DNA from 2 places in the Janthinobacterium sp. 1L-D-8-B-C4 genome. Region 1 is predicted to be linked to the other one. Evidence: predicted binding sites of a transcription regulator. Region 1 holds the regulator's gene; the other holds the start of a gene.

Region 1 (5,403 bases):
CCGACCGACGTGGCCAATGGCGCCTTCATTTCGTATGACAGCCGCAATGAATTATTCAATATGGAAAACAGCGACAGCGGCACCAGCGCCCCCGGCGCCGGCAGCGTGCGCATGGTGATCCAGCCGAAGAACAAACCGGCGGCAGACAAAACGCCCGCCGCGCCCGCGCCAGGGAAAAAATAATGAACAAGAATGAACGTTGCGGCAGCACCCTGATCGTGCGGGGACTGCAGAAAACCTATGGCAAGCGGCAGGTCGTGCATGATGTGTCGCTGCAGGTCGAATGCGGCGAAGTGGTGGGCCTGCTGGGTCCGAACGGCGCCGGCAAGACCACCTCGTTCTACATGATCGTCGGCCTGGTGCCATCCGACGGCGGCACCATCGATATCAGCGGCGTCGATATTTCCAGCCTGCCGATCCACCGCCGCGCGCAGATGGGCCTGTCCTACCTGCCGCAGGAAGCGTCGGTGTTTCGCAAGCTGACGGTGGAAGACAATATCCGCGCCGTGCTGGAAATCCAGACCGTCGACGGCCGCCCTTTGAAAAAGGCCGAGATCGAGGAGCGCCTCGACAAATTGCTGGCCGACTTGCAGATTGAAAAGCTGCGCGAAAACCAGGCGCTGTCGCTGTCGGGCGGCGAACGGCGCCGCGTGGAAATCGCGCGCGCGCTGGCCACCGACCCGCGTTTCGTGCTGCTCGACGAGCCGTTCGCCGGCGTCGATCCGATCGCCGTGATCGAAATCCAGCGCATCGTGCGGTTTTTGAAAGAACGCAATATCGGCGTGCTGATCACCGACCACAACGTGCGCGAAACGCTGGGCATCTGCGACCGAGCCTACATCATCAACCAGGGCTCGGTGCTGGCATCAGGCCGGCCCGACGACATCATCGCCAACGAGTCGGTGCGCCGCGTGTATCTGGGCGAACATTTCCGCATGTAAGCCGATGAAACAATCACTGCAGCTGCGCACCTCGCAGCACCTGGCACTGACGCCGCAATTACAGCAATCGATACGCCTGTTGCAATTGTCCACGCTGGAATTGCACCAGGAGCTGGAGCAATTGCTGACCGATAATCCCTTGCTGGAGCGTCTCGACGATCCGCTCGACCGTTCCTTGCGCCTGCTGTCCGATGGTGCCCTGAGTTCGACTGCTGCGCCAGGCGAAGCGCCGCCTGCGCCGCCTGGCCAGGAAGCGCCGGCGCCGGCGGCCGAAGCGGAAACGTTCGATGGTGAAGGCGGCGAGAGCACGGCCGCGCCCGAAGGCGGCGACAGCGACTGGAACGAGGCCAGCCGCGGCAAGGCGCCCGACGATGAGGATTCCCGCCCGCAACTGGAAGCCCATCATTGCACCTTGCGCGAACACCTGATGGAGCAGATGCGCGTGACCGTGCTGGAACTGCGCGACCGCGCGCTGGTCGAACTGATCATCGATGCGCTCGACGACAATGGCTACCTGGAGGAATCGCTTGACGATATCCTGGCGCGCCTGCCCGAGGAACTGGAAGTCGACGCCGACGAACTGCGCACCGCCTTGTCGCTGCTGCAAAGTTTCGATCCGCCCGGCGTGGGTGCGCGCAATGCGTCCGAATGCCTGGCGCTGCAGATCAAACGCCTGCCGCAGGTGGCGCTGGTGACGCGCCGCATGGCCTTGACCATCGTTGAAAAACACCTGGCCTGGTTTGCCCAGCGCGACTTCAACAAGCTGAAAAAAGCCCTCGATTGCGACGATGAAGACTTGCGCGAAGCGCAGACCGTGATTCGCTTGTGCAACCCGCACCCGGGCGCCGTGTTTGCGTCCGACGTGTCCGATTACGTGGTGCCGGACGTGGTGGTCAAGCGGGCCCGCAATGGCTGGCAGGTGTCGCTCAACAATGACGTGATGCCGCGCCTGCGCGTGAACGCCATGTACGCCAACCTGCTCAAGCAAGGCAAGGGCGAGGGCGGCATGGGCGCGCAGTTGCAGGAAGCCAAGTGGCTGATCAAGAACATGCGCCAGCGCTTCGACACCATCCTGCGCGTGGCGCAGGCGATAGTGGAACGGCAAAAGGATTTTTTCTCGCATGGCGCAGTTGCCATGCGGCCACTTGTGCTTCGCGAAATAGCTGATACACTGGGTTTACACGAGAGTACTATCTCGCGGGTAACAACCCAAAAGTACATGCTGACCCCGCATGGAATGTTTGAGTTGAAGTATTTCTTTGGCAGCCACGTCGCCACCGAAGCAGGAGGGGAGGCGTCATCGACGGCGATACGTGCCTTGATCGTGCAATTGACAGGAGCAGAGAACCCTAAAAATCCTTTATCCGACAGTAAGATTGCGGACATGCTGGGGGAACAAGGCATGGTGATTGCGCGACGTACTGTTGCCAAATACCGGGAAGCGTTGAAAATTCCGCCAGTGAGTCTGCGTAAGTCTTTGTAGTTTTTTTCGGTTCCTCTGCGGGCCGGAACGATGGCCACCGCACGAACCCGATCATCTTTAGGAGTGTGTATGAATCTCACCATCAGCGGACATCATCTCGAAGTGACACCAGCCATCCGTGAATACGTACAAACCAAACTGGAGCGCGTGAAACGCCATTTCGATCACGTTATCGATATCGCCGTGATTCTGACCGTCGACAACCTCAAAGAGAAAGAAAAACGCCAGAAGGCCGAAGTGAATCTGCGACTGAGCGGCAAGACCGTCTACGTGGAAAGCCTGGCGCAAGACCTGTATGCCGCGATCGACAGCCTGATCGACAAGCTGGACCGGCAAGTGATGAAGTACAAAACCAAAGTGCAAGGGCACGGTAAAGAGGCGATCAAGCATCTGCCAGACAACACTCCTGAAGAAGCCGCCGCCGTCTAGGCCTGCCGCTCCGGATTGTTGTGATCAACTAAGGGCGCGCTGTGTTTACTTCGCGCCCTTTTTTGCGCCCATTTTTCCGGCTCAGCTACGCTCGCGGTGGCGCAGCACGACCCGTTCGCGGTCGGCAAAATACTGCGCCAGGTGTTCCGCCATATATACCGAACGGTGCTGGCCACCGGTGCAGCCGAGCGCCACCGTCAGATAGCTGCGGTTGTCGGACTTGAACGACGGCAGCCACTTTTCCACGAAATTGCGGATATCGGCAAACAGTTCCAGGGCGCTGGGCTGGGCATCGAGAAAAGCGATCACCGGCGCGTCGCGGCCATCGAGCGGGCGCAGCGCCAGGTCGTAATACGGATTGGGCAGGGCCCGCACGTCAAACACGAAGTCGGCGTCCAGCGGCACGCCCAGCTTGAAGGCGAACGATTCGAAGAACAGGGTCAGCGGCGCGCGTTCGGAGGCGACGATATCCTTGATCCAGGCACGCAGCTTGTTGGCGCTCAGCTCCGAGGTGTCGATCACATGGCCCAGTTGCTGTATCGCCGACAGCCGCTCGCGCTCTTCCGAGATGCATTCGATCAGCGTGCGGCGGCTGGCCGGATTCTCGCCTGGAAGCAATTCATGCGACAAAGGATGACTGCGTCGCGTTTCCGAAAAGCGCGCCACCAGGGAATGCGTGGTGGCGGTCAGAAACAGCACCTTGACGTCATGCCCCTGCGCACGCAGCAGTGCCACATTGTGCGGCAGGCTAGTCAGCGATTCCGCACTGCGTGCATCGACCGCCACGCCGAGCCTGTTGGTGCCTTCGTCGAGCAAGGTTTGCACCAGGCTCGGCAACAAAGCGGGCGGCAGGTTGTCGACACAGTAAAAACCGGTATCCTCCAGCACCTTGAGTGCAACAGATTTGCCGGAGCCGGAAATGCCGGTAAGTAGAATGATGTGCATAGGCGCGATCATACAATAAAGACTGCCTGCGCGTGCCGCGGCAATCGTCTTTACATTTTATTGCAATTGAATATGGAGGCTGCCCGCGGCCTCAGTCGCCACTCATGGCGAGTCGTTGGTGCAGCAGGGAATTCACGAAGCAGCGCTTCGTGCCTGCGTAACGGTTCGCCCTTGCAAGGGTGACCTCCTTGGCAACATTAATCGCCGCTCATGGCGAGTCATTGGTGCAGCAGGGAATTCACGAAGCACCGCTTCGTGCCTGCGTAACGGTTCGCCCTTGCAAGGGCGAACTCCTTGGCAACATTAATCGCCACTCATGGCGAGTCGTTGCCGCTCCATGAATTCCTGCAGCGTATCAATCCCGCGCAGCTGCAAGATGGTATTGCGCACCGCTGCTTCAAGCAGCACGGCGATATTGCGGCCGGCGGCGACGGGGATGACGACCTTGCGCACCGGCAGGCCCAGCACGTCTTCGGTGGGGAACAGGAAGGGCAGGCGCTCGACTTCTTCTTCCAGTGCGTTGCGGCGCACCAGGTGCACGATCAGTTTCAAGCGCATCTTGCGGCGCACGGCCGTTTCGCCAAAGATGGCCTTGATGTCGAGCAGGCCCAGGCCGCGCACTTCGAGCAGGTTCTGCAGCAGCGGCGGGCAGCGCCCTTCGATCATGTTGGGCGCGATGCGCGAAAATTCCACGGCGTCGTCGGCCACCAGGCCGTGGCTGCGCGAAATCAGCTCCAGCCCAAGCTCGCTCTTTCCCAGGCCCGAGTCGCCGGTGATCAACACGCCCACGCCTAGCACGTCCATGAACACGCCGTGCATGATAATGCGCTGCGCCAGCTTTTTCGACAGGTAGACGCGCAGGAAGTCGATCACTTGGGCAGCTGGCAGCGGCGTGGAAAACAAAGGGATATTCTGCTCGTCGCAGATGGCCAGGATGTCGGGCGGCGTTTCCAGGCCTTGCGCAATGATCAGCGCGGGCGGGCCGCCGGCAATCAGCTCGCCAATCACGTGGGTGCGCGTATTGACCTTCAGGCGCTGGTAGTAATTGATTTCCTGGTGGCCAAACACCTGGATGCGGCCCGGGTGGATCAGGTTCAAGTGGCCGACCTGGTCGGCGGCCGACGAGACGTCGCCCGAGATCAGGCGCTCGCCGCCGGGGAAGCCGGCAAACCAGCCCAGTTGCAGACTTTCGCGATTGTCGTCGTACAGGCGTTGTATCGTCAGCGGCGTTTGCAACATGGCAGTTTTCTTCAGGAGTGGATCAATTGCTGAAGTTTAACCTGCCGCTTGCAGACTGGGTTGCCAATTGACGATGCGCGAATGCACGGATTTCGGTTCCGGGTCGGTGGCCAGCGCCGTGCGGAAAGCATCGTCGGAAAACATTTCGGCGATTTCCGACAGGATTTCCAGGTGTTGCTGGGTCACATGGTCGGGAATCAGCAGGAAAAACAACAGGCTGACCGGCTTGCCGTCGGGTGACTCGAACGGAATTGGTTCGGCCAGGCGCACAAAGGCGCCAAGTGGCGCTTTCAGCGTCTTGGTGCCTTTGATGCGGCCGTGCGGCACTGCCACGCCATGGCCAAGACCCGTCGAGCCCAGGCGTTC
Region 2 (5,403 bases), on a different contig from region 1:
GCGCGGGTCGTCGCCTTCCTTGGTCCGCTCCCAGGTATTCCATGGCGCGGGATTGCCGGCGCCGATGACGATGGTATTGGTCTCCGGGTCGAACGACGCCGTCTGCCACGGCGCGCCGCCGCCGTGTTCCCATGATTCGCGCAGCTTGCCGTCCTTGTCGCGCGGCCAGCTGGGCGCCTTGGCGTCGCCGGTTGGCGTGCCCGGTTTGCCGTCGGTGCGGCCGACATGGCCTTCGACCAGCGGGCGCGCCCATACTTCCGCGCCGGTGTCCGGATCGCGCGCGAACAGCCAGCCCTGGGCGCCGAATTCATCGCCCGAGTTACCGTGAATCAGCAGCACGCGGCCGCCTTTTTCGCGGATCACGAATGGCGCGCCCGTCATCGTGTAGCCGAGTTTCTGGTCGCCGAACTTTTCGTTCCACATCACCTTGCCGGTGTTCTTGTTGAGCGCAATCATGCGCGCGTCGAGCGTGCCGAAATACACCTTGTCGCCATAAATGGCCGGGCCGCGGTTGACCACGTCGCAGCAGGGGCGGATATCGTCGGGCAGCCGGTGCTCATAGGCCCACAGCTGCTTGCCGGTCTTCGCGTCGAGTGCGTAGATGCGCGAATACGAGGCTGTCACATAGATGATGCCGTCATGCACCAGCGCCTGCGCCTCCTGGCCGCGCTGCTTTTCACCGCCGAACGAGAAGGTCCAGGCGGGCACGATCTGGTCGACGTTTTTCGTGTTGATTTTTTTCGCCAGGCTGTGGCGCTGCGCTTTCAGGCCCAGGCCGTAGCTGAGCACATCGGACGTGCCCTTGTCGGCGTTGGCGATATCGTCCCAGGTGACCCTGGTGTCGACCGCTGTGGCGGCGCCGGCGATCAGGGCGAGGATGGCGAAAGCGATTGGACGTGGAAATTGTGGCTGCATGGTGGTCTCCCTTGCTGGTTTTTATGGTGGTGCGACGTGGTCGCCATGGGTAATTGAGCAACATGCGTGCCAGGCTTTTTTCACGCTGTGGATGGCAGCGTGTGCGCCGTCCTGCCACAGTTGGCGAGGTGGTGCTGTGCTGTTTTGTCACAGTCTGATGTCGCTGCCCGTGGCAGGCGCCTGCTGGCACAAGGGTTGCTGATGGATGTAGCGAGGCCATTTGCGCCTTCTTGATAACGACAACAGGAGACCACCATGCATCAAGCACCACGCCGCCATTTTCTTTGCCAATTGCTCGCCGTCGGCGGCATGGGCGCAGCCTCGCTTGCCGGCGCACAATCGAGCGCGCCGAAAGTCGACGAGGACAGCGACCAGGCCAGGGCGCTCGGCTACCGCCACGATACGGGCAAGGTCGATACCAAAAAATACCCGCAGCACAAGCCGGCCCAGCACTGTGCCAACTGTTCTTTCTTCCAGGGGAAAAAGGACGACGCCTGGGCGGGTTGCGCCATGTTCGGCCGCAAGCAGATTGCGGCGCCGGGCTGGTGCCTGGCTTGGGCCAAAGTACCTGGCTGACGCAGCATGAAAAAAGGCGCTGCCACGGCAGCGCCTCCCGGTGATGGATGGGGCGGCCTTACAAAGGCACTTCGCGCCGCGTTTCCAGATACGCCTTTACCGCCCAGATCGCTTCCTGACTGAACACGCCCTCGAACGGCGGCATGTAGACGGCGCCATTGCGCGAGCGGCCGTGGCGCACCGTATCGAGCACATATTGGTCGATCTCCTGCGCGCAACCGTCTTTTTTCTTGGCATCTTGCAATGCCGCGCAGTCATTGTCGAGCTTGCGCAAGTCCGGCGCCATGCCGCCAGAGACCGCTTCGAGCCCATGGCAGCGGGCGCAGTTCTGGGTAAAGGCAGAATTGCCGATTCGTATCGCTTCCGCATTGTTCCGATACGGGTTTTCCGTGCGCCACTCGGCGCCCAATTGTGGCAGTGTGGATGTGTCGACCGCCTGCGGTGTCATATTGCCGTGCGCCCAGACGGCTGCGGCCGCCAGCATGCAGGCGAGGCCGCCGGCGGCCAGCCGCAAGGTGCGCAGGCGCCGGGCGTTGGTGGTGGTGGGAATGCGTGGGGTCATGATGGTCTCCGTTCTGGTTATGCGCTGATTGCGTCCATCACCAGGTAGCAATCGGTATGCCATCGCGTCCACCATCATGGTGGCTTGCGGCGAGGGCTGTTCCCTTGTTCAGAAACGGAACAGCTGGCGCGCCTGACTGATCCCGTTTGACGCAGCATCCCGGGCTTTACGTACCGATAGACGCTGTCTGGCTGCTGGCACGGCATTTGCAAAACAAAAGATCAGGACCACCTGACACATCCCCAAGGGCCGCCTCGCGGCGGCTTCATCGAAGCTAAGACCAACGAGAAAGAGGACGACATGAATCTGGCAGACATCAGCAAACTGGGCGTAGCCAATCCCTTCAAACAACGCTATGACAACTATATCGGCGGCAAATTCGTCGCTCCCGTCAAAGGCGAATACTTCGGCAATATCACGCCGATCACCGGCCAGGTTTTTTGCGAAGTGGCCCGTTCCACAGCCGAAGACGTCGAGCTGGCGCTGGACGCCGCCCACGCCGCCAAGGAAGCGTGGGGCAAGACTTCGCAAACCGAGCGCGCCAATATCCTCAACAAGATCGCCGACCGCATGGAAGCGAACCTGGCCCTGATCGCCACTGCTGAGACCATCGACAACGGCAAGCCGATCCGCGAAACCACGGCCGCCGATATTCCGCTGGCGATCGACCATTTCCGCTACTTTGCCGGCTGCATCCGCGCCCAGGAAGGCTCGGTTGCGCAGATCGACTCCGAAACCTATGCGTATCACTTCCATGAACCGCTGGGCGTGGTGGGCCAGATCATCCCGTGGAATTTCCCGATTTTGATGGCGGTGTGGAAGCTGGCGCCGGCCCTGGCCGCCGGCAATTGCGTGGTCCTTAAACCGGCCGAACAGACGCCGGCGTCCATCATGGTCCTGATCGAACTGATCGGCGACCTGCTGCCGCCGGGCGTCCTGAATATCGTCAACGGCTATGGCCTGGAAGCGGGCAAGCCGCTGGCGTCCAATAAACGCATCGCAAAGATCGCCTTCACCGGCGAGACCGGCACCGGGCGCTTGATCATGCAGTACGCGGCGCAAAACCTGATCCCCGTCACGCTCGAATTGGGTGGCAAGTCGCCGAACATCTTCTTTGCCGATGTGATGGACGCCGACGACGCTTTCTTCGACAAATGCCTGGAAGGCTTTGCCATGTTCGCGCTGAACCAGGGCGAGGTGTGCACCTGCCCGTCGCGCGTGCTGATCCAGGAATCGATCTACGAAGCCTTCATCGCCCGCGCTTTGGAGCGCGTGGCGAAGATCAAGCAGGGCAATCCGCTCGATGCGTCCACCATGCTTGGGGCTCAGGCGTCGCAGGAGCAGCTGGAAAAAATCCTCTCGTATATCGACATCGGCAAGCAGGAAGGCGCCGAAATCCTGGCCGGCGGCGAGCGCAATACCCAGGGCGGCGACCTGGAGCAGGGCTATTACGTGCGTCCTACCGTATTCAAGGGCGACAACAGCATGCGCATCTTCCAGGAAGAGATCTTCGGGCCGGTGGTCTCGGTCACCACCTTCAAGGACGAAGCCGACGCGCTGCGCATCGCCAACGACACCTTGTATGGCCTGGGCGCCGGTCTCTGGACGCGCGACGGTTCGCGCGCCTTCCGTGTCGGCCGCGCCATCCAGGCCGGCCGCGTCTGGACCAATTGCTACCACCTGTATCCGGCCCACGCCGCGTTCGGCGGCTACAAGCAGTCGGGCATCGGCCGTGAAAACCACAAGATGATGCTGGACCATTACCAGCAGACGAAAAACCTGCTGGTGTCGTACAGCCCGAACGCGCTGGGTTTCTTCTAAGGAGTCATCATGACCATGGAACGCGTGACGGCCACGCCAGCCGCGCTCGACATGCTGGCCACCTTGCGTGGCAAGCATGGACCGCTGATGTTTTTCCAGTCGGGCGGCTGCTGCGACGGCAGCGCGCCGATGTGCTACGCGGCCGGCGAGTTCAATCTGTCGGACACCGACGTCTACCTTGGCAACCTGGACGGCACGCCGTTCTACATGGGCATCGAGCAGTTCGCCTACTGGGAACATACGCAGCTGATCATCGACGTAGTCAATGGCAATGGCGGCATGTTCTCGCTCGATAACGGCACCGGCCGGCGTTTCCTGACCCGCTCGCGCCTGTTCACCGACGAAGAGCTGGCGCAACTGCAGCATCCTTCGAAAGCAGCTACTTAGTTTGTTGCCACCTGGGTCCGGAACCATGCGGGCGTCTTCTCCCCGTTCGCCCGGACACGGTTTTAGCTGACGGCTGCGGCCGTCGGCTTTTTTTACGCCTGCCTGACCACATACTGGAGATCATGATGCATACCATGGCGCGCTGCCGGCGCGCGATAACGCTCGTGCTGTGCCTGGCCGCCGGCATGCTGGCGCTGCTGCTCGGCGCCTCGTCCGCCCACGCCGGCGTGATGACGCAGGCCGAACTGGCGCAGCGCTTTCCCGCACCATTGACGGTTGGCGAACGCGATGCCGAATTGCCGGTATGGCCCCTGTTCCGCCAGGGTGATGGTGGCAGCACGCTGGCCGGCTATGTGTTCGAGTCGGTCGACCTGGCGCCCATCCCCGGCTTTTCGGGCGTGCCGGTCAACCTGCTGGTGGCGATCGACCCGGCCGGGCGCTTTATCGGCGTCGAGGTGCTGTCGCAGCATGAGCCGGTGTTCCAGTACGGGTTGGGCGAGGCGCCGCTGTTTGAATTCGTCAAACAGTACCAGGGGGTGTCGCTGAAGCAGAACATCCATATCGAGACCCAGGCCAGGCGCGCGCGCCAGCCTGACGCCTCGCGCGTGACCCTCGACGGTATTTCCAAGGCCACGGTCTCGGTGCGCATCATCAATGAAAGCGTGCTGGCGGCGGCCTTGCTGGTGTCGCGCCGCAAGCTCGGTTTTGGCGCGGGCAAGGGCGCGGAAGGGATTGCCCGCGTGCGCACCGATATGATGGAAACGCTGCCTTTCAAGCGCTTGCAGGATGCTGGTTTGCTGCGCCATCTGCGCGTCTCGAATCGCGAGATGGAAAACCTCTATGCGGGCAGCGATGGCGCGCGGCTCGATGAAGAAGGGTTGCGCCAGCCCGACGATGTTTTTATCGACCTGTATCTTGCTTGCGTGTCGGTGCCGTCTGTCGCGCGCAGCCTGCTCACCGAAGCCAGCCTGGCCAAGCTGAAACCCTGGATAGAGCAGGGCGACCAGGCGATTCTCGTCATCTCGTCGGGCCGCCACCGCGTGCCAGGCGACGACTTTACGCGCGGCGGCATTCCCGAGCGCCTGCTGTTGCGCCAGCACCAGCTGGCGATCGACATGCGCGACCTCGATCTCGACCTGAAA

What was found. The regulator sigma-54, encoded in region 1, starts transcription at its own class of promoters, with help from an activator protein. The targets are predictions, from matches to a motif close to TGGCANGNAANCTGCTTT.
Region 2: a site for sigma-54 is predicted at 2,249-2,266, ahead of adh (aldehyde dehydrogenase). Genes of this name have one in related genera too.

What each region holds. Positions count from the first base shown of each region.
Region 1 covers NZ_JBXAVX010000016.1:83,872-89,274, forward strand. Annotated here, with positions in the region: gene lptA (lipopolysaccharide transport periplasmic protein LptA) at 1-183, shown strand, start outside; gene lptB (LPS export ABC transporter ATP-binding protein) at 183-941, shown strand; gene AC0Z42_RS23890 (RNA polymerase factor sigma-54) at 946-2,424, shown strand; gene hpf (ribosome hibernation-promoting factor, HPF/YfiA family) at 2,494-2,853, shown strand; gene rapZ (RNase adapter RapZ) at 2,935-3,798, opposite strand; gene hprK (HPr(Ser) kinase/phosphatase) at 4,102-5,037, opposite strand; gene AC0Z42_RS23910 (PTS sugar transporter subunit IIA) at 5,074-5,403, opposite strand, start outside.
Region 2 covers NZ_JBXAVX010000029.1:11,115-16,517, forward strand. Annotated here, with positions in the region: gene AC0Z42_RS29340 (methanol/ethanol family PQQ-dependent dehydrogenase) at 1-915, opposite strand, end outside; gene AC0Z42_RS29345 (high-potential iron-sulfur protein) at 1,171-1,491, shown strand; gene pedF (cytochrome c-550 PedF) at 1,550-2,053, opposite strand; gene adh (aldehyde dehydrogenase) at 2,354-3,874, shown strand; gene AC0Z42_RS29360 (DUF779 domain-containing protein) at 3,884-4,261, shown strand; gene AC0Z42_RS29365 (4Fe-4S binding protein) at 4,384-5,403, shown strand, end outside.